DNA from 2 places in the Priestia sp. FSL W8-0001 genome. Region 2 is predicted to be linked to the other one. Evidence: riboswitches for the same ligand, from Rfam matches in the RefSeq annotation. Region 2 holds a riboswitch; the other holds the start of a gene.
What was found. A riboswitch is a leader RNA that binds a small molecule or an ion and turns the genes downstream of it on or off. The one in region 2 is predicted to bind glycine.
Positions count from the first base shown of each region.

Region 1: another riboswitch for glycine. It lies ahead of MKZ18_RS08730 (ACT domain-containing protein); the one in region 2 lies ahead of gcvT (glycine cleavage system aminomethyltransferase GcvT).

Region 1 is NZ_JBBPAL010000001.1:1,649,655-1,659,100, reverse strand. Features, by position in the region: gene MKZ18_RS08750 (Nramp family divalent metal transporter) at 1-169, opposite strand, end outside; gene MKZ18_RS08745 (DUF3900 domain-containing protein) at 340-1,410, shown strand; gene MKZ18_RS08740 (cold-shock protein) at 1,592-1,792, shown strand; partial or broken gene MKZ18_RS08735 (carboxypeptidase) at 2,151-2,282, shown strand; glycine riboswitch at 2,607-2,682, shown strand; gene MKZ18_RS08730 (ACT domain-containing protein) at 2,773-3,045, shown strand; gene MKZ18_RS08725 (PFL family protein) at 3,060-4,421, shown strand; gene MKZ18_RS08720 (cysteine-rich CWC family protein) at 4,444-4,629, opposite strand; gene MKZ18_RS08715 (PH domain-containing protein) at 4,633-6,033, opposite strand; gene MKZ18_RS08710 (PH domain-containing protein) at 6,026-6,508, opposite strand; gene MKZ18_RS08705 (NAD-dependent malic enzyme) at 6,942-8,270, opposite strand; gene aspA (aspartate ammonia-lyase) at 8,332-9,446, opposite strand, start outside.
Region 2 is NZ_JBBPAL010000001.1:3,173,118-3,182,563, reverse strand. Features, by position in the region: gene comGA (competence type IV pilus ATPase ComGA) at 1-880, shown strand, start outside; gene comGB (competence type IV pilus assembly protein ComGB) at 861-1,919, shown strand; gene comGC (competence type IV pilus major pilin ComGC) at 1,933-2,244, shown strand; gene comGD (competence type IV pilus minor pilin ComGD) at 2,246-2,680, shown strand; gene MKZ18_RS16820 (type II secretion system protein) at 2,664-2,999, shown strand; gene comGF (competence type IV pilus minor pilin ComGF) at 2,996-3,424, shown strand; gene comGG (competence type IV pilus minor pilin ComGG) at 3,387-3,806, shown strand; partial or broken gene MKZ18_RS16805 (cupin domain-containing protein) at 3,857-4,482, opposite strand; gene MKZ18_RS16800 (YqzE family protein) at 4,627-4,818, shown strand; gene MKZ18_RS16795 (YqhG family protein) at 4,856-5,677, opposite strand; gene MKZ18_RS16790 (DEAD/DEAH box helicase) at 5,664-7,340, opposite strand; glycine riboswitch at 7,527-7,615, shown strand; glycine riboswitch at 7,619-7,700, shown strand; gene gcvT (glycine cleavage system aminomethyltransferase GcvT) at 7,807-8,895, shown strand; gene gcvPA (aminomethyl-transferring glycine dehydrogenase subunit GcvPA) at 8,927-9,446, shown strand, end outside.

The DNA.
Region 1 (9,446 bases), 1.5 Mb from region 2:
CTACAATAGCCCATGCGAACGTCATCCCAAGCGTCGCCCCCGCTACTAATGCGGCTACTAAATCCCCTGCTCCTACACCCGTTGCAGCCGTAATCAATCCCGGACCTACTTTTGAAAGTCGACTCCTCAGCCGAGTAGGTGCTTCATTCGTATGTAATTCTACAGTCATACAATTCCCTCCTTTGTTTTACTAGACTCTCGTTATCTATTATACTATTTTTTGTAAATTTTAGAAAGTTTAGATTTTTCAACCCTTTCGATACTTTATTTATCATTGACGCTTTTTTCTTTTTTCTACTATACTGAAATGATGAACTCTTAATGAAACAAGGTGAATCTATGGACTTTAAAATTAATTTCTTATCATTTTACGTCATCCAAGTAGATGGTAAAGACGAGCAAGCAGACAAACGCTACAAGCATTTTCAAACGCTGAATACAGAAGAATACGAAGAAAGCTCAATTAAAGACTTCTTAGACGGTGAGTTTAAAAAAATTGTTAAACGTAAGGTTGAACGCCATCCAAAAGCTGAACAAGTTCCTACAAAGCTTGGTTACTTTGTCACGGAACCTGGGCACGCATTAGATTCTAATCCTAACTATAATTTATTTCATCGCACGCGCTTTGCAACGGCAAAGGAGGAATTTGAGGAAAATAGCGAACAGTTTATTCACGCATATTTAGATACCGCAGCTGTACGAGGCGGTGCTTTTTTAGTTATATCCGCTGTACCGCGCAAATATTTCGATCAGGCGTTTGTATTTATTTTAAAATGTGATTTTGAGCCCAAAGTTGCCTCAATCACCGATGAATCAACGCTCATTCGCCATGTCGAAATGGCCATTACAACCAAGAACATGAAGTCTATTCAATACCCATACATGCCTGAAGAAGGCATGGTCGAAGAAAGCGAACTTGTCATCCACCAAGCGTCTCACGCTCGTTACTTTGAAGACTTCTTGAAATTTATTGACTACAACGAGCCGATGCCTGAGATTATGAAAACACAAGTGATGGATATGGTGCGTGAACACGTCAGCGAAACGTTTGAAGCAGAAAGCGTAGAACTTGAACAGTTTGAGTCGGACATGGAACTGTGGGCAACAAGTGAAAAGCGTGAGCTTCAAGAACGTTTGGATACCCATCAAGTTATGGAAGCTGCTGCTCATATCGTCGAGCATACGCCTGATGCCGAGCTTAAAATGAAGCTTGGCGAAACGGAGATTAAAGGACTGTTAGCGGATTTCGGGGAAAATATTCACTTAGCGAAAGTGAACGGACGCTACGTGGCGTTAATTGAAGCAGAATCGATTTTGTTTGAAAAAGGCGCGTCTCCGATTGAGTTTCATAAGCCTGGGGATTTGCACGGGATTATTGAGAAAATCAGCAGTAAGCGCTGGGAAGAATGAGCCAAAAATAATAAACGGACGCATCTATTTTTTACTTTACTTGCAATACTGAACTGTTTCTGTTATTCTTAAGAAGAATTATTTTTGTTCGGTAAGGATTGACAAGTTAACAACTTTCGTCTGAAGATTTGAGCAAGAATAGTAACACAATGTGTGCAAAGCACACGAGGAGGCAACAACAATGGAACAAGGTAAAGTAAAATGGTTTAACGCAGAAAAAGGTTTTGGATTCATCGAGCGCGAAAACGGAGACGATGTATTCGTACATTTCTCAGCAATCCAAAGCGAAGGTTTCAAATCTTTAGATGAAGGTCAAGCTGTAACTTTTGAAGTAGAGCAAGGTCAACGTGGACCTCAAGCTACTAACGTTCAAAAAGCGTAATTAATACGGACATCTATGTACAGACTCTACTTGTAGAGTCTGTTTTTAATTTACATTGAAATTTGGACATAATAAAAACCCTACTCACGAATGAATAGGGAACATCAAAACACAGATAGTAACTGGTAAAGAAAATGGTAAACTTAGTATAGCATAGTATTCTTATAATACCTAATTTTTTATTACACATCTCATGATAATCAGTAACTAGCCATCCACTGCGATATCCGCCCTCTCCCTCTTTCTCCTCGTCTTAACTTTCACTTATTTGTACAGTTACAATAATTTGTTTACATTCTACTTTAAATATTCTCAAAATACAGTATTTTAAGCTCATGCCTTTTTTAACTAATGGCACATTAAACAAACAATCACTACTTTAGACTCAACTGTAAGAGCTATTTCAGATGGCTCAATAGAAAATGCAGATACAAGCTTTTGGGACACGCTTGCCTCCCAAACAACTCGCCCTTCTGGAAAAGACGAGTAATAAAAATTATCACAGGAAAGCGACTGATAGGCTCTTTCCTTTTTTTCTATTTATAACAATTGTACCCTTTTCCCTTTGCTGAACTATTGATGAAAAGCCTTAGCTCCTACCTCTCCTCTCACCTTTTGCTTCCATTGCTCTATTTTTAAGTGTGATATAGCACAAAACACTCTCCCATTCTAAGTAAACATGATGAAACAATAGAAATGTTCAAAAAACATTGACTATCTTTTCTTTTGTTGATATGATTTTTCTATTGGTTTTTGAGCCAATGTTAAATTGAATATTCCCCAAGCAATGATTGTTGTGGATAACACTACAACAGGAGCAGCTTCTGGAGAGACCGCTTAGGCGGCGCCGAAGGATTCACAATCTCAGGCAAAAGGACAGAAGAGTAACGATACATACGTATGTTATTCGATGACCTATTCGAGATTGGATTCTTCCAATCTCTTTTTTTATTTTCTATATTATTTTTGAGGTGATTATTATGCAACAAAAGCGCGCTGTGGTTAGCGTAATTGGACAAGATCAAGTAGGGATTATTTCAAGCGTCACAACTGTCTTATCAAATCAAGGTGTTAACATCCTCGATATTAGTCAGACAATATTACAAGATTTCTTTACGATGATGATGATTGTCGATGTATCAGCTATTGAACTAAACTCGCTACAACATTCTTTAAATAACGTTAGCGAAGAGCTTGGTTTAAAAATTCACGTGCAGCTTGAAGAAACGTTTCAAGCTATGCATCGCGTATAAAAGGAGGAATAAATATGAGTATTGCTTTAACAGAAATGATGGAAACCATCCGAATGGTTCAAATGGAGAACCTCGATATCCGTACAGTAACAATGGGTATCAGTTTAAGAGACTGTGCTGATTCTAACTTTGAAACAATGAATCAAAATGTCTACAACAAAATTGTTTCATATGCAGGTGAATTAAAAGAAACTGCTGAACAGGTTGAAAAAGAATATGGAATTCCAATTGTAAATAAGCGTATTTCAATTACTCCTATCGCAGAGATTTTAGGTCATGCAACGGTTGAACAAACAATCACGCTCGCTAAAACATTAGACCGTGCTGCACAACAGGTTGGTGTCGATTTTATCGGAGGCTTCTCAGCTCTTATTCATAAAGGAATTTCAAAGAGTGATCAAACGTTGCTAGACGCGTTACCTGAAGCTCTTAGCGTAACAGAACGCGTTTGTTCTTCAATCTCAGTAGCCACCACTCGTACCGGTATTAATATGGATGCTGTAAAACAGCTCGGCGTTATTATTAAAGAAGCGGCTAACCGTACAAAAGATCGTGATGGCATTGCTTGCGCCAAGCTGGTTGTGTTCTGTAACCCTGTTGAAGATAATCCATTTATGGCCGGGGCTTTTCACGGCTCAGGTGAAGGTGAAGTGGTCTTAAACGTAGGTGTTAGTGGCCCTGGTGTTGTTTTAAATGCACTAAAACGTCATCCTAATGCTGATTTAGGTGAGGTATCTGAAGTAATTAAAAAGACGGTATTTAAAATTACGCGCGCTGGTGAGTTAATTGGACGCGTAGTGGCTGAACGACTAAACGTTCCCTTTGGCATCATGGATTTATCACTGGCTCCTACTAATGCTATTAACGACAGCGTTGCTGAAATTTTAGAAGAAATTGGGTTAGAACGTGTGGGTACTCATGGTACAATTGCTGCGTTAGCACTTATGAACGATGCTGTGAAAAAAGGAGGCGCAATGGCTAGCTCTTACGTTGGTGGTCTAAGTGGGGCTTTTATTCCGGTCAGTGAAGATAACGGGATGATTAAAGGTATTACCGACGGTTCTCTAAATCTATCAAAACTTGAAGCGATGACCTGCGTATGTTCTGTTGGTTTAGATATGATTGCTTTAACAGGAGATGTTAGTCCTGCTACGCTTTCAGGAATGATTGCTGATGAAGCGGCAATTGGAATGATTAACAAAAAAACAACCGCAGTACGCGTTATCCCTGTTCCCGGTAAAAGTGAAGGTGAAATGGTAGAATTCGGTGGTCTTCTAGGACGAGCTCCAGTCATGGGTGTTAACCCTTATAGCTCTGAGCGATTAGTAAATCGCGGTGGACGAATTCCTGCTCCCCTACAAGCATTGATTAATTAAGTAAAAAGAGTCAGCGTAATCATTACTCTTCACGCTGACTCTCTTTATACACTTGCAGACAAGATTTGCAAATGCAAGAATGACTAGATTTTGCTTTTAACGCATCTGGAAACTCTTCTTCTGCGCACCAGCAAGTAAACTCTTCTTCTTTTAAAACATGCTGACATCCATTCTTTTTTCCACACAGTGGACAGGTTATGTTAATCATAACTCACTCTTTCTTTACATCCCAATGTGTAGCTTTATCAAAGATCGGCTTCCATATGCGCTCCGGTAAATAGCCAACTCCGTAGGAAGAACCAAGACCCATTGTTGATACAATAAGATGACGACATCCTTTTTCCCAAAACCTGCTGCTTGCTTTCACCTTTACATCCTGAATCTTTCTGCGCTGCATAACCGTTGTTTTTCGAGTAATAAACTGCGATCGAATACTTAAAAATTCATGGGTCATCGCTACGCCTCCTTGGTGATATCCAAACCATGTTAACAACGAAGTAGCTAACAAAATGACAACCACTCCCCACACAAGCTGAACTTTCCAAAAGCTGATTGCTACTGCTGCAATGCAAGCTGTAATGAAGACATATGATAGCTTATACCATACATAATTGCGCACTACGTTTGGCTTAAACTCAAGGTAACGATAAGTAGGAAGATACTCTGAAAAAACCTCCGTTATTTCCTTTTGTTTTAAAAATGGGTGTAAATACACTTTTTGCTCTAAATCAGAAGTTACGACTTTTAACGAAATGGCTCCCCAACCAAATAAACGCTGAAGCAAACCTTCTTCAACTGTAACCGCCTTAATTTTTTCAAAAGGAATCGTAAGCGAGCTTTTGTTTAATAGCCCGTATTGAACTTGAAGGTGCTTTTCATAGCGCTCCACCATAAAATTACCAAAGCGGATTACGTACAAGATAATAGAAAGTATATATGCTATGCATAAAATAAAAAATACTAATATGATAATAGCTAATATAGACTGCGTAACAATCTGTTCATAAGCATCTTGAATCCACGGGTTGATTAAGTCATCCACGTATTCGTATAGTACACCCAGTCCAGCAAAGATATAGCCAAAGTTCGCCGATAGCGCAGCAGCAATCACTAAGCGACTGGTGGGCACCTTTAATGTTTTAATGATTTGTTTTCTTTCAGGACTCTCTTCTACTGAAAAAGACTCCCCTGCTTGCAGCATTGTTTTTAACTCATGGGCGTCTTTCATTAAAACACCTGGTAAATCGACTTCTGCACCCATTCCTGTTCCACCTGCTGTTTCAATACGAAGCCGTGCCAGTTTAACTAGGCGAAACAGAAAAGGCTGATCAATTTGAATCGATTGAATACGCGTTCGTTGGATAAAACTATTTTCTTTTTTAAAGACTCCTTTTTTAATTCGAATTTCTTTTTCTGTAACTTCGTAGCGAAATGTTTGCCATTTAACAAATGCAAAAAACAAGCTGATACCTATAATAATTAAACCAACCCACCAGTATGTCAGTACTTTATCTCGCTGAAGAATGATTAAAAATGCAAATGGTAAAATATTGTCTTTTATGTACTTTGCAGCTTGAACAATAACGGCAAGTGGGTGCAGCTTTTTATTCATATTCGTCCTTCACCTCTGCCATCTTTGCGATTGTTTCGCGTAAATTATTTGCGTCTTCTGATTGTAGTGCCGGAAATTCAAGAAATCCTGCAGCTGTTACAACATTAATTGAAGCCAGACCGTATTTACGCAAAATTGGCCCCGTTGATGTTTCCACATGTTGAACCTTCACAATCGGCACTTTTGTATGATTCCAGATAAACAAACCTTTTTGTACTTCGATATGCGTCTCTGTTAGTTGATACGAATACACTTTCATGTAAATGCTCGGAGCGATGACAACATAAACAATAAAGCTAACGATTAGCAGAGCTCCAGAAACCCAAAAAATCCAGATCCACCAATTAAAAAAATAGACAAGAACATAATAACCAATCGTTCCTGCTAACCACAATATATGTGGCAATAATGCTTGAATTCTCATTGCGGTTTTTGCTTCGGAAGGTAGCTTCCCCTGTAAATGTGTAATTTCCATATGTATATCCTCTCAATTCATGTATTCTTTCTTCTTAAACGCTTGAGCTGCCCAAAAAGTTTCAATAATATGTATTTTTTCATATTTTTTCTAATTTGTATACAAAAAGAGAGTAGGACATACCAAAACAAATTTTCAACAAGACGAACACTCCCTTTTCTCACCTCCTTACATTGTCACAACATGTTCGTTTTATTGCGCTACGGCCACTCGCTTTCCGCGGGGAGGAACCTGAGCTTCCTCGCTATGCTGCGGAATCTCCGTTTTCCCTCTCTTTCCCGCAGGAGTCGAGTGCCCTACGCTCCATTCCACCCTGTTTCCAAACTAGTTTTTCCCAATCAACAAAAAACCTGAACGATTAAAAGTGAGGAACTCTCAATCGTTCAGGTTTATCATTGACTGAATTACTTGTGTCCCAGCCTCTTTTTATTCATTAGCGATAAACGTTCTTTTTTACGTCACTTTGTACTGCTACACGCTCTACTGCTTCAGCAACAGCTTCATGTACATTAACATTTAGCGGATGAGGCACTAGATCCCCTGGCTTTGTTGAATTTGCAATCGCTTCTGCAGCTGCAACTAGCATTTTGTGAGTAATATCACGAACACCAGCGTTTAGTACGCCACGGAAAATACCTGGGAATCCTAATACATTGTTTACAGAGCGTCCATCTGTTGCATAAATTGCACCAGCTTCTAACGCATCTTCTTGTTCGATTTCAGGTTTTGGATTTGATAGAGCCAAAATAATTTGTCCCTTTTGTACCCATTCTTTTTTAATAAGTCCTGGTACACCAGTTGTTGCAATAACAATATCACTTTGCTCCATTAGCTCTTCTAAGCTATCAACTGTTTCGCCTCCATAAGAGCGAAGACGATCTTTTGCTTCTTCAGATTTATCAGCGCCAACTACGCTTTCGACACCATATGCCATTAGCATGCGGCATATGGCAATACCAGCTGCCCCAAGGCCAATTTGACCAACGCGAGCTTGTTTTAAGTTAACACCTGCACTGCGACAAGCTGAGATAGCTGCAGCTAACGTAACTACGGCCGTTCCATGCTGATCGTCATGCATAACAGGAATGTCTAGTTCTTTCTTTAAGCGCTCTTCCACTTCAAAACAGTGTGGAGAACCAATATCTTCAAGCAAGATACCACCAAATCCTGGTGAAATATTTTTAACTGTTTGAATAATTTCTTCGGGACTATTTACATCTAATAAGATAGGAATAGCATTAATATTAGTAAGCTGATCAAAAAGAGCTGCTTTACCTTCCATAACAGGCATACCAGCTACTGGTCCAATATTACCTAAACCTAAGATTGCTGTTCCATCTGTTACAACAGCTACAGTGTTGCTAATGCTTGTATAAATTTTTGCTTTTTCCGGCTGTTCTTTAATCGCCATACATACGTTAGCTACACCTGGTGTATACACGCGTCGTAAATCCGCTAACGTTTCAATTTTCATTTTACTTTTCATTTGAATTTTCCCGCCTTCGTGAGCGTGTAAAACTTCATCTGAAACTGTGTGTAGCGTAATTCCGTCCAAGCTACGAACTGCATCTAATAATTCTTCTAGCTGCTCTTCGCTCTCAACCTGTACAGTAATACTTCTTCGCGTATAGTTATGGCCTACCTTAACTGTTTCAACCTCGCCAATATCGCCACCTACGCGACCAATTGCCGTAGCTACTCGTCCTAGATTTCCTGGTACGCTTGGTGTTTGAATCATTAAAGTACGGATAATATTGCTCATGTTGACTCCTCCATTTTTATCATTTTAGTGTTAATTATCAGTCTGTCTACTTGTCTAACGATTATTGACGATCAAAAAGTGAGTTACCTGCAATACCTGGATTTGTCATTTCATAAGGATTTAAGATTAAATCTAGCTCTTCTTCTGTCAATACGTCATATTGTAAGCAAAGTTCCCGTACAGATTTCCCTGTCATAATGGCTTCTCTGGCAATACGAGAAACAACTTCATAACCTAAATGTGGGTTAACTGCAGTAATGACGCCTACGCTTTTCTCTACATATTCTTTCAACCGTTCTTCGTTTGCTTCAATACCTTCTAAGCAATATTTTGTAAACGCGTCAAAACCGTTGTTCATAATGCTAATAGACTGCAGTAGGTTAAAGACAAGCACAGGCTCCATTACGTTTAACTCAAGCTGTCCTGCTTCTGAAGCTAAGCAAATGGTATTATCATTTCCAATAACTTGGAATGCTACTTGGTTAATCAGCTCTGGCATTACTGGATTTACTTTTCCAGGCATAATAGAAGATCCCGGCTGACGAGCAGGAAGGCTAATTTCTGCTAAGCCTGCCCGTGGACCTGAAGCCATTAAGCGTAAGTCGTTTGCAATTTTAGACATATTCATCATACACACTTTTAAAGCAGCAGATACTTCGGTATAAGCGTCTGTATTTTGCGTTGCATCCACAAGGTGCTCAGCGCCATATAATGGTAGTCCACTAATTTCTGCTAGATATTTCACAACGTTCTCGATATATTTCGGATCAGCATTTAAACCTGTTCCTACCGCTGTTGCTCCCATATTCACTTCATATAAGTGTTGGCGAGACTGGCTTATACGTTTAATATCTCGCTCTAAAACACGGCTATATGCAGCAAATTCTTGTCCTAAACGAATGGGTACTGCATCTTGAAGATGTGTTCTTCCCATTTTAATAATTGGATCAAACTGCTTCGCTTTCTTTTTAAATACTTCAACCATCTTGTCCATTGTTGCTAATAAATCATCTAATAGGCGCAATGTTGATAAATGAATAGCCGTCGGGAACACGTCATTCGTAGATTGTGACATGTTTACATGACTGTTCGGACTAAGCTTTACATAATCACCTTTTTCATACCCCATTAGTTCTAGCGCTCGGTTTGCGATAATTTCGTTCATATTCATATTCA
Region 2 (9,446 bases):
TAAATTTTTAGGGAGCATGGATATTGGTGAAAGACGAAAGCCTCAAAATGGTGCACTGTCTACAACAATCGATCATATTAAAGTTAATCTACGTTTATCCACTTTACCTACATTGCAGGATGAAAGTCTCGTTATTCGTGTATTACCCCAAACGCAAACAACTTCTCTTAAATATTTATCACTTTTTCAAAATCATACCAAAAAACTTATTTCACTGCTTAAGCATTCACATGGATTAATTGTGTTTACTGGGCCAACAGGGTCCGGTAAAACAACAACTTTGTATACGTTACTTCATGAGGTCAACCATTTATTAAATCGAAATGTCATTACGCTTGAAGATCCAATTGAACAGCAGAGTGAAAAAGTACTGCAGGTACAAGTGAATGAACGAGCTGGCATCACGTATGCAACAGGTTTAAAAGCAATTTTACGTCATGACCCTGATATTATTATGGTCGGGGAAATCCGCGACGCTGAAACAGCTCAAATTGCGGTTCGCGCAGCTTTAACCGGTCATCTAGTACTGACAACTATGCATACGAAAGATACAAAAGGCTCTATTTATCGATTGCTTGAGTTTGGTGTTAGTATTCAAGAAATTGAACAAACGTTGGTAGCCGTAGCTGCACAGCGATTAGTCGAAATAAAATGTAATTTTTGTGAAGGAAGATGTCATCCGCTATGTAAGAAAGAGCGTTTAAATAGACAGGCTAGCGTGTATGAGCTTCTATATGGAAGGGAAGTAAACGAAGTAATTAATGAAGTGAAAGGAAAGGAATTTCAATATGATTATGCACGACTAAGAGATGCAATTCGAAAAGGTATTGCGCTTGGGTATTTGTATTCACATGCGCTAGATGGGTGGGGGTCTTATTAAACGAAAGACATCAAACAAACATTGGGGACTTTCCAAACAAGCTAAAGTTTTAAGTCAGTTATCGAAGCTTGTTGAAAAAGGATATACGCTATCTCAAGCTTTATCGTTTATAGCATTCCAGCTATCAGCGAAGCAGCGTAGCGATGTGGATGCTTGTTTAATGGCAATGCGTCAAGGCGAGTCTTTGCACAGCTGTCTTCTAAAACTGAAGTTTCACCGAGACGTATTAAGCTACCTTTATTTTGCTGAACAGCATGGAGATCTTCATTTTGCGCTAAAAGAAAGTAGTCATATGCTAAGTGAGAAGATAAAAAACAAGAAACGATTTCAAAAGCTAGTACAATATCCACTTTTACTTTTAAGTTTCATCCTTGGGATTTTATTTATATTAAGCACCGTTTTGTTACCGCATTTTCAGTCTCTTTATAAAACAATGGGACACGAACAATCACCATTTCTTCTTATCTTTATGTCGACTATGTCTTACTTTCCACACGCACTTCTTGGAATCTCTGGAACCTTGTTGCTAATAGGAGGTCTGTATCTTATTAGTACAAAAAAGCTTGCTCCTGTAAAGAAAATGAACATTTTGATGAAAATTCCTTTTATGAAGCAGTTCACTAAGCTGTTTAACTCCTATTTTTTCGCGGTTCATACGAGTAATTTATTAAAAGGTGGACTATCAATTTATGAGTGTCTCTCGCTCTTTCAGCTGCAGCAACACTATCCTTTTTTTAGAGAAGAAGCTAAGCTTTTCACAACAGAACTTGCCGCTGGAAAATCTCTTAATCAAATTTTACAAACACGTCCTTATTATCAAAAAGATTTAGCAGAGGTCGTTGTTCATGGACAAAAAAATGGGGATTTAGCAAAAGAATTGTACGACTACAGCCTATATATGGTTGAGAGAATGGAAGAATGGGTTTTTCACATTCTCAAATATGTTCAGCCCATTACGTTCGCCTTTATTGGTATCGTTATTCTACTTATGTATATGTCAGTCATGATGCCAATGCTAGAAATTATGTCGAGTTTATAAAGGGGATTCAAACATGTTAAAAAATGAGAAAGGTTTTACTTTAATTGAGATGCTCATTGTTATGTTAGTTATTACAGTGCTATTGCTTATTATGGTGCCAAATGTATTAAAGCATAACGCTGTTATTAACAATAAAGGATGCTCGGCTTTAGTGAAAACAGTGGAAGCACAAGTGCAGGTGTATGAGCTTGAAAACGGAACAAAGCCTACTTTAAACGAGCTTGAAAGCGGAGGATACTTAAAAGAAGGAACGGTGTGTCCAAATGGTTCGAAAATTACAATAGGTACGGATGGACGCGTATCAGCGAGTGATGGAAACTCGTAAAATGAATCAAAAAGGCTTTACGCTAATCGAGTCCTTAATCGTGTTAGCCATTGTGCAAGTTATGGTGTTAATCATCGTCATCAATTTAAAACCTCTTATGGCCCACTATCAGTTAACCTCATTTTTACGACAACTTCAAGCAGATACCTTTTATACGCAACAAATAGCCATCACTACTCAGCGTCCGGCAAGGCTTACATTTGAGCCAACCAACTCCCGATATTTGTTGCTTAAGATTGGAGCTGAAAGGCCCATTATGCAAAGAGGTTATCATTCGAATATTCGCGTTGTGTTTAGCAGTGGTACAAGTTCGATTCAATACAATGAGCAAGGAAATATTTCGCAGGCAAAAAGTTTGTTTATTTCAAGTAACAAAGAAACATATAAGGTCACGTTCCAAATTGGAAGAGGACGCTTTTATGTTACGAAAATATAATAATCAAACAGGCTTCACATTACTGGAAATGCTAGTAGCATTCAGTGCGCTGATTATGCTCACCGCTGTGATTGTTCCTTTATATATTCAAGCAATACAAGCTGAAAAAGATAAGAAGCGAATGTATGTAGGAGATGCGCTTTTGTATGAAAAAGTCATGACGGATGCTGATCAAAAGCACTTACTCTCTGAAAAGAGGATGTATAACGGGGTTGAATACCTCCTTGTATTCAAAGAAGAACCGGTTCCAAAGTGGTGTGTTTCTTGGAAAAGAACTAATCAGAAAATCATAGAAAGATGTGAATCTACGTTAAAATGAGGAACCAAAAAGGTTTTACATTAGTAGAAATGTTGCTTAGTTTAACGATTTTCTTTGTAATAGTATCCTTTATTCCGCCTGTCTTGTCATTGGCTAACCAAAAATATGCCCCTGATGACCTAGCAACAGAAATGGAATGGGAAATCTTTATTCAGCAGTTAACAAAGGAGTATCGAAGAGCGCATCATGTTAGCGTTAACGAAAGAATTTTATCATTACGAATAGATGGAGAGCCTTTAGTTACGTATGAACCTTTTAATGATAAGGTTCGGCGTAGGGTTGACCAGAGTGGTCATGAAGTTGTCTTGCAGTTTGTGAAGTTAATTGAGTACAAATACGAAAGCAATCTGCTTCATGTTAAGGTGGTATATAAACACGGTGAAATTCATGAAACAACGATTAAAACATTTATGGATGTTGAATAAAGATAGGAAAGCGTACCAAGCGGGTTTTGCGCTTCCCTTTGTACTAGCCTTTAGTGCGCTATTTTTATTTTTACTATCCCACCAGTTGGTGTATTTTGTAACGAAAAGTACGTTTTACGCCGAAGTAAATCAGCGCTATGAATTAGACTATTTACTGCAAAAAGGAGTTCGGGATTTACAAGCAGACGTTCAAACAAATAATTTTTCACAAGAAAGCGATGGGGTACTAACTTATGATTCAGGAACCGTTAAGTACCAAATACTAAGGCAGACAGAGGATAGTGTGACTATTCAAGTTCGCTGCGCTACAAAAGAAGAAAGACAGCTTATTCATACAATTACTTTTCAGCGAGAAAGCGGTAAGGTAATTGCCTGGGTTTAGAGATAGAGCAAAAGACCTTGAGTTTATGAAGAAATCAAGGTCTTTTGTTGTTAATCATCAAATTCAACATCTTTATCATTAATTTTGATTTTTACATGATGATGTTCTACATTACGCTTTGAATGGTTAGTGAAAGGAGGTCTAATCACAACCGTTTCATCAATGGGTTCCAATGCTTGTTTAATTTGGCTTTCGTTGACATTATAAGCTTTTTGAAACACTTCAGGAGGTGTTAAGCGAAGGATGTCTGAACCTTCTGCTGATTCAAACTGGTCGTTATTAAAGAAAAGGTGAAGGTGAGCTTCTTCTGTTAATGGTTCAATCCAGTGCCACCAACCCATTGGGATAAATGCTACATTTCCTTTTTTAATACGATACGTATGCAGGGTGCTCGTATCGGGATCTATAATTGATACCTCGACTTCTCCAGAAATCACCACATCTAACTCCCAAGCATTGGGTGCCAATGAGGTTCTCTCATATAGCCTTTAGTTAAATATAAGTCTACAAAAGCTCAACCGATCATGGCAGGGAGCTGTGTAGATGTTACTTGATACGCAATGTTGTTGGTGTTTCGTTTAAATAATACGCTGTTTTGGTAGTTAAACGATAAGTTTGGTGTACCAGACGTCTTCTTAATATTCGAATTATCAGGAACAAATTCAGAATGACTCATAGTTGTTTCAACCTCTTTCTTACAAAAGAATATAACGTATCATATTATTAGTCAGGAAAGAATGTGTTACATCATCACAAAGTTTTCTTGCTTTTGATTAATAGCTTTTCGGCGAGGATATACTAGTTCGTAGGAGATGATGATGTGAAAACAAACGACTACGTGAAGTACGTAACGCAGCAGCTTGTTCAATATATGGATCAACCGAAAGAAATTCGTAAAACCAAACGAATTGAAAAGAAAAAGACACGAGATCCGTTTTTTAATAGGTGGTTTGGAATGATTCCTCTTTCATTTCAAATCTGGTATCGAAATACGAAAAAAGGTAAAAAGTAGCCTGCGCTCTTTTTACCTTTTTTATTTATAGAATGTTTTATACGAAATGACGTGAAAGGTGATGATTAACAGTTTGTTCAGACAAGTAAAACAATCCGCCGTTTACAATTTTCGTTAAAATAACAGGCTCATATAAATCTTGTAAAGCCTGTTTTTCTGTCGTATAGCTTTCGGGTAGCTCTTCCATATTCTCATAGAAATGATCTAAAAGTGCAAGGTCTTCATACCATCTTTCTTGCGCTTTTTTTGCCCAATCCATCGGCTGCTTTGAAATGTGATCTTCCACATAAGCTGATAATCTTGAAATTCCGCTTTTGGGGCGAATAATTGGCGATAGCGTAAAGCAATAATCAGGAATCTTTGACGTGAAGTTTTGTTTGGACATCATCAGCTGAAAGTTATCAAGAATCGCTCCCGTAATTAAATTTAACCCAAGCGATAGTAATTCATCTTTTTTTCGGTCACACTTATACGAAACCTTCATATTTAAAGCAAGCCAAGGCTGAAGTGAACGCTGCGATTGTGAGTGAGAATGCATTTTTTCATATAAGTGAACGAATCCTCCAAACTTTTGGGCTGACCCAAAAATTTGATGTAAACGCGGTGAGCCAAAGTGAATTTTTTCGCCTTGTACAGATGAATCATCATAAGTTGGATCGGTGATAAACGTAAGTGAAGCAGGATTAGGTTTCCCGCCTGTTTTTTCAATATAATGCCAATAAAAAGGTCGGTTCATAAGCTCTTTATCCATTTCAATAGTAAGCTGAACCTTCAAATAAGATGGGTCGTCTTCTGTCAAGTCACAGTTATGTGCCGTGAAATATTTTTTGAGAAATTGATGAATTTCAGTTTGCTGCATGCTGTTCACCTTCTTCATCTTCGTGATATTCAATAATGGATGTAAGATTGTTCATCTTAATTTTCATTTCTCCTTCACTTCGTGAATGAAGAAGAATATCTTGAATGTGATCTTCAATGTTATCAATTTCTAGTTTGGTTAAAATTTCGTCGAGCTCACCAACAACACGTTCAAATAAATTTATTTTTTCATAAAGTAGCTTTAAAATATGTTCTTCGACTGTATTCTCAATTGCTAGATTATAAATGTGCACATCATGCTGTTGACCCAGTCTATGAACGCGTCCAATTCGTTGCTCTAATCTCATTGGGTTCCAAGGTAGGTCGTAGTTAATGATATGGTGACAGAATTGAAGGTTAATTCCTTCACCTCCAGCTTCCGTTGCGATAAAAACTTGAGCATGGCTTTCAAAAAGCTGTTTCATCCAGTCTTTTTTTCCACGCTTAAATCCACCCCTAAACGGAACAGATGTAATACCGTGTTGTTTTAAATACCACTGTAAATAAAGCTGAGTTGCTCGATATTCCGTAAAAATGATGACTTTATCATTAATCTGTTGAATTAATTCAATTACCTTTTCTGCTTTCGCATTTTGAGGAACGGTTTGTACTTTTTCAAGGAGTGGTTTAAGTATCTGAGTAGCTTTTTCACTGTTTTCGTCCTCTTGGCGTTCAAGCATGCTTTTTAAGGTCATAAATACTGCTTCGCGACTGCTACAAGCTTCGCGCTGCAATGTTAAAATTGCAAAGGAACTGCTGGGTAAATTTGAATGTTGCTTAAATGAAGTGATTTGATCATACAACTCTCGTTCTTCAGATGAAAACTCAACAGGAACGGTTTGAACAATTCGTTTTGTCCATTCAATACCTGTGTCTTGCCTGCGGTTTCGAATCATCACTTTGTTAACGAGTTCCTTTAAATACTCATCATTTTGAACAGAACGTTTCTTAGCAGAAAATAAATCAGCAAAATAATCTTTGTTTCCTAGGTGGCCTGGTTTTAATAACGAAACTAAGTTGAAAATCTCTTCTACTCGATTTTGAATTGGTGTCGCTGTTAATAATAAGCAGAACTTTTTCTTTAAGCTTTGAACAAACTCATAGTTTTTTGTTTTATTATTTTTTAGTTTATGAGCTTCATCGATGATGATAAGGTCATAATCTTGTTCTAATACAATTTCGCGATGAGGAGAGCGCTTGGCTGTATCAATGGATGATACTACTACGTCGCATTGCTCCCACACGTATGTTTTCTTTTGTGGAACAGCAGGAATAAAAAATTTATGGTTAAGTTCCATTGCCCATTGGGATACAAGTGATGCTGGTACAAGAATAAGGGCTTTTTTCACAAGACCACGAATCATATATTCTTTTAAAATGAGTCCTGCTTCAATTGTCTTTCCAAGCCCCACTTCGTCAGCTAAAATCGCTTTTCCATTCATTTCTTCTACCACTTTTTTAGCTACTTCTAACTGGTGTGGATGCGGGGTTAGGTCTGTTAAATGGCGAGGTGCTTGCAGACCTTCAAATTCAGTAATTAACGTTTGCTCCTCGATTTCATATGCTAATTTATACATTTCCCAATCAGACCAAGAGCCGTCTTGCTCAAGTTTATTTAAAAAAGTAGATTCCCATGCTTCATCTTTCTTCATACTGATGTTCATCGTTAGTTTTGCTCCTTTCTGAAAGTTTTTATTGAACTGCTGAACAGAATCATGTAGGATAAAAATATATTTTAGAAAATTTAAAATAGAAAATAGATTGTCACTAAATGAACTATTTTGTTATTGATGTGTGTAAGTAATAGTTTCTTAGTAGTATGCCCAAAATTACAAACTTTATAGAGGCGAATGATGACAAGGGGAGAGACTGCTTTAAAGTGGCGCCGAAGGAGCAAACAACATGTGAATCTCTCAGGCAAAAAGACTCTTGTTGGACGCAACTCTGGAGAGCGTCTATTTCGAATAGACCACCCACGAGGCAAACCTATTTAACGGGTAAACTTTCAGGTGAAAAGGACAGAGACTTCCTGCTATACAGCAGGGAGTTCTCTGTCCTTTTTTATGTGTAAAAAAGATACGATGATTCCCCGAAACCAAAGCAAATGGCCTTATATGAGGAGGATGTTAAATGACTGAGCTAAACAAAACACCACTTTACGATGTCTATCAACAGTACGGTGGAAAGATTATTGATTTTGGAGGTTGGGCTCTTCCAGTTCAATTCTCATCTATTAAAGAAGAACATCATGCGGTTCGTACAAAAGCTGGCCTGTTCGATGTTTCTCACATGGGAGAGTTTGATGTAAAAGGGACAAATAGCTTGGCGTTTTTACAAAAAGTTATGACGAATGATGTTTCAGTATTACGTCCAGGTAAAGCACTATATACCGCAATGTGCTATGAAGATGGGGGCACAGTGGATGATCTCCTTGTTTATCAAAAAGGAGAAGATGACTACCTGCTTGTTGTAAACGCAGCAAATATTGAAAAAGACTTCGAATGGCTACAGCAGCATAAGCCAGAGGATATTGAGCTTGTAAATCGTTCAAGTGAGTTTGCTTTACTAGCTTTGCAAGGTCCAGCAGCACAAGGTGTTTTGCAGAAATTAACATATGAATCATTATCTGACTTGAAACCATTTACATTTAAAGATGATGTAGAAGTAGCAGGTGTGAGAGCGCTTGTTTCACGTACAGGCTATACAGGCGAGGATGGTTTTGAACTGTACTGTTCTGCATCAGATGTAGTAACGCTTTGGACTGAGCTTTTAAAAAATGAAGAGGTAGTTCCATGTGGATTAGGAGCACGAGATACGCTTCGTTTTGAAGCAACTTTAGCTTTATATGGTCAAGAGCTTTCAAAAGATATTACGCCAATTGAAGCACGTATCGGATTCGCAGTGAAAACGGATAAAGAAGATTTTATCGGCAAAGAGGTATTAAAGCGTCAGCGTGAAGAAGGACCAAACCGCAAGCTTGTTGGGCTTGAAATGATTGATAAAGGAATTCCACGACATGGATATGAAGTGTTTAGTGAGGAAGAAGAGATTGGCTTTGTTACAACAGGCACACAATCGCCAACTTTAAATAAAAACATTGGTCTTGCACTTATCGATGCTAAACATGCTGAGCTAGGTACAGAAGTGTATGTGCAAGTGCGAAAAAGACGTTTAAAAGCAAAAGTCGTGAAGACACCTTTTTATAAGCGTTCAAAATAATGTTGGGTAATTAAAGAGAGGGGACAAAAGAATGGTACATCGTTATTTACCAATGACATCAGAAGATCAGCAGCAAATGTTAAAGGCAATTGGCGTGTCTTCAGTGGATGAGTTGTTTTCAGATATCCCAGAAAGCGTTCGTTTCCAAGGGGAATACAATATAAAAAAAGCGGCATCAGAATCTGAGCTAGTAAAAGAGTTAACAAACTTAGCTACTAAAAATAAGAACGTAAAGGAATACGCTTCATTTTTAGGAGCAGGTGTTTATGATCACTATATGCCAATTATTGTTGATCACGTTATTTCGCGTTCAGAGTTTTACACAGCTTATACACCATATCAGCCTGAAATTTCGCAAGGAGAGCTGCAGGCTATCTTTGAATTTCAAACGATGATTTGTGAGCTAACAGGAATGGATGTTGCCAATTCATCCATGTACGATGGTGGTACAGCACTTGCTGAGGCAGCCATGTTAAGTGCAGGTCAAACGAGAAAGAAAAAAGTGTTAGTTTCAGAAACAGTTCACCCTGAATCACGAGCTGTGTTAGAAA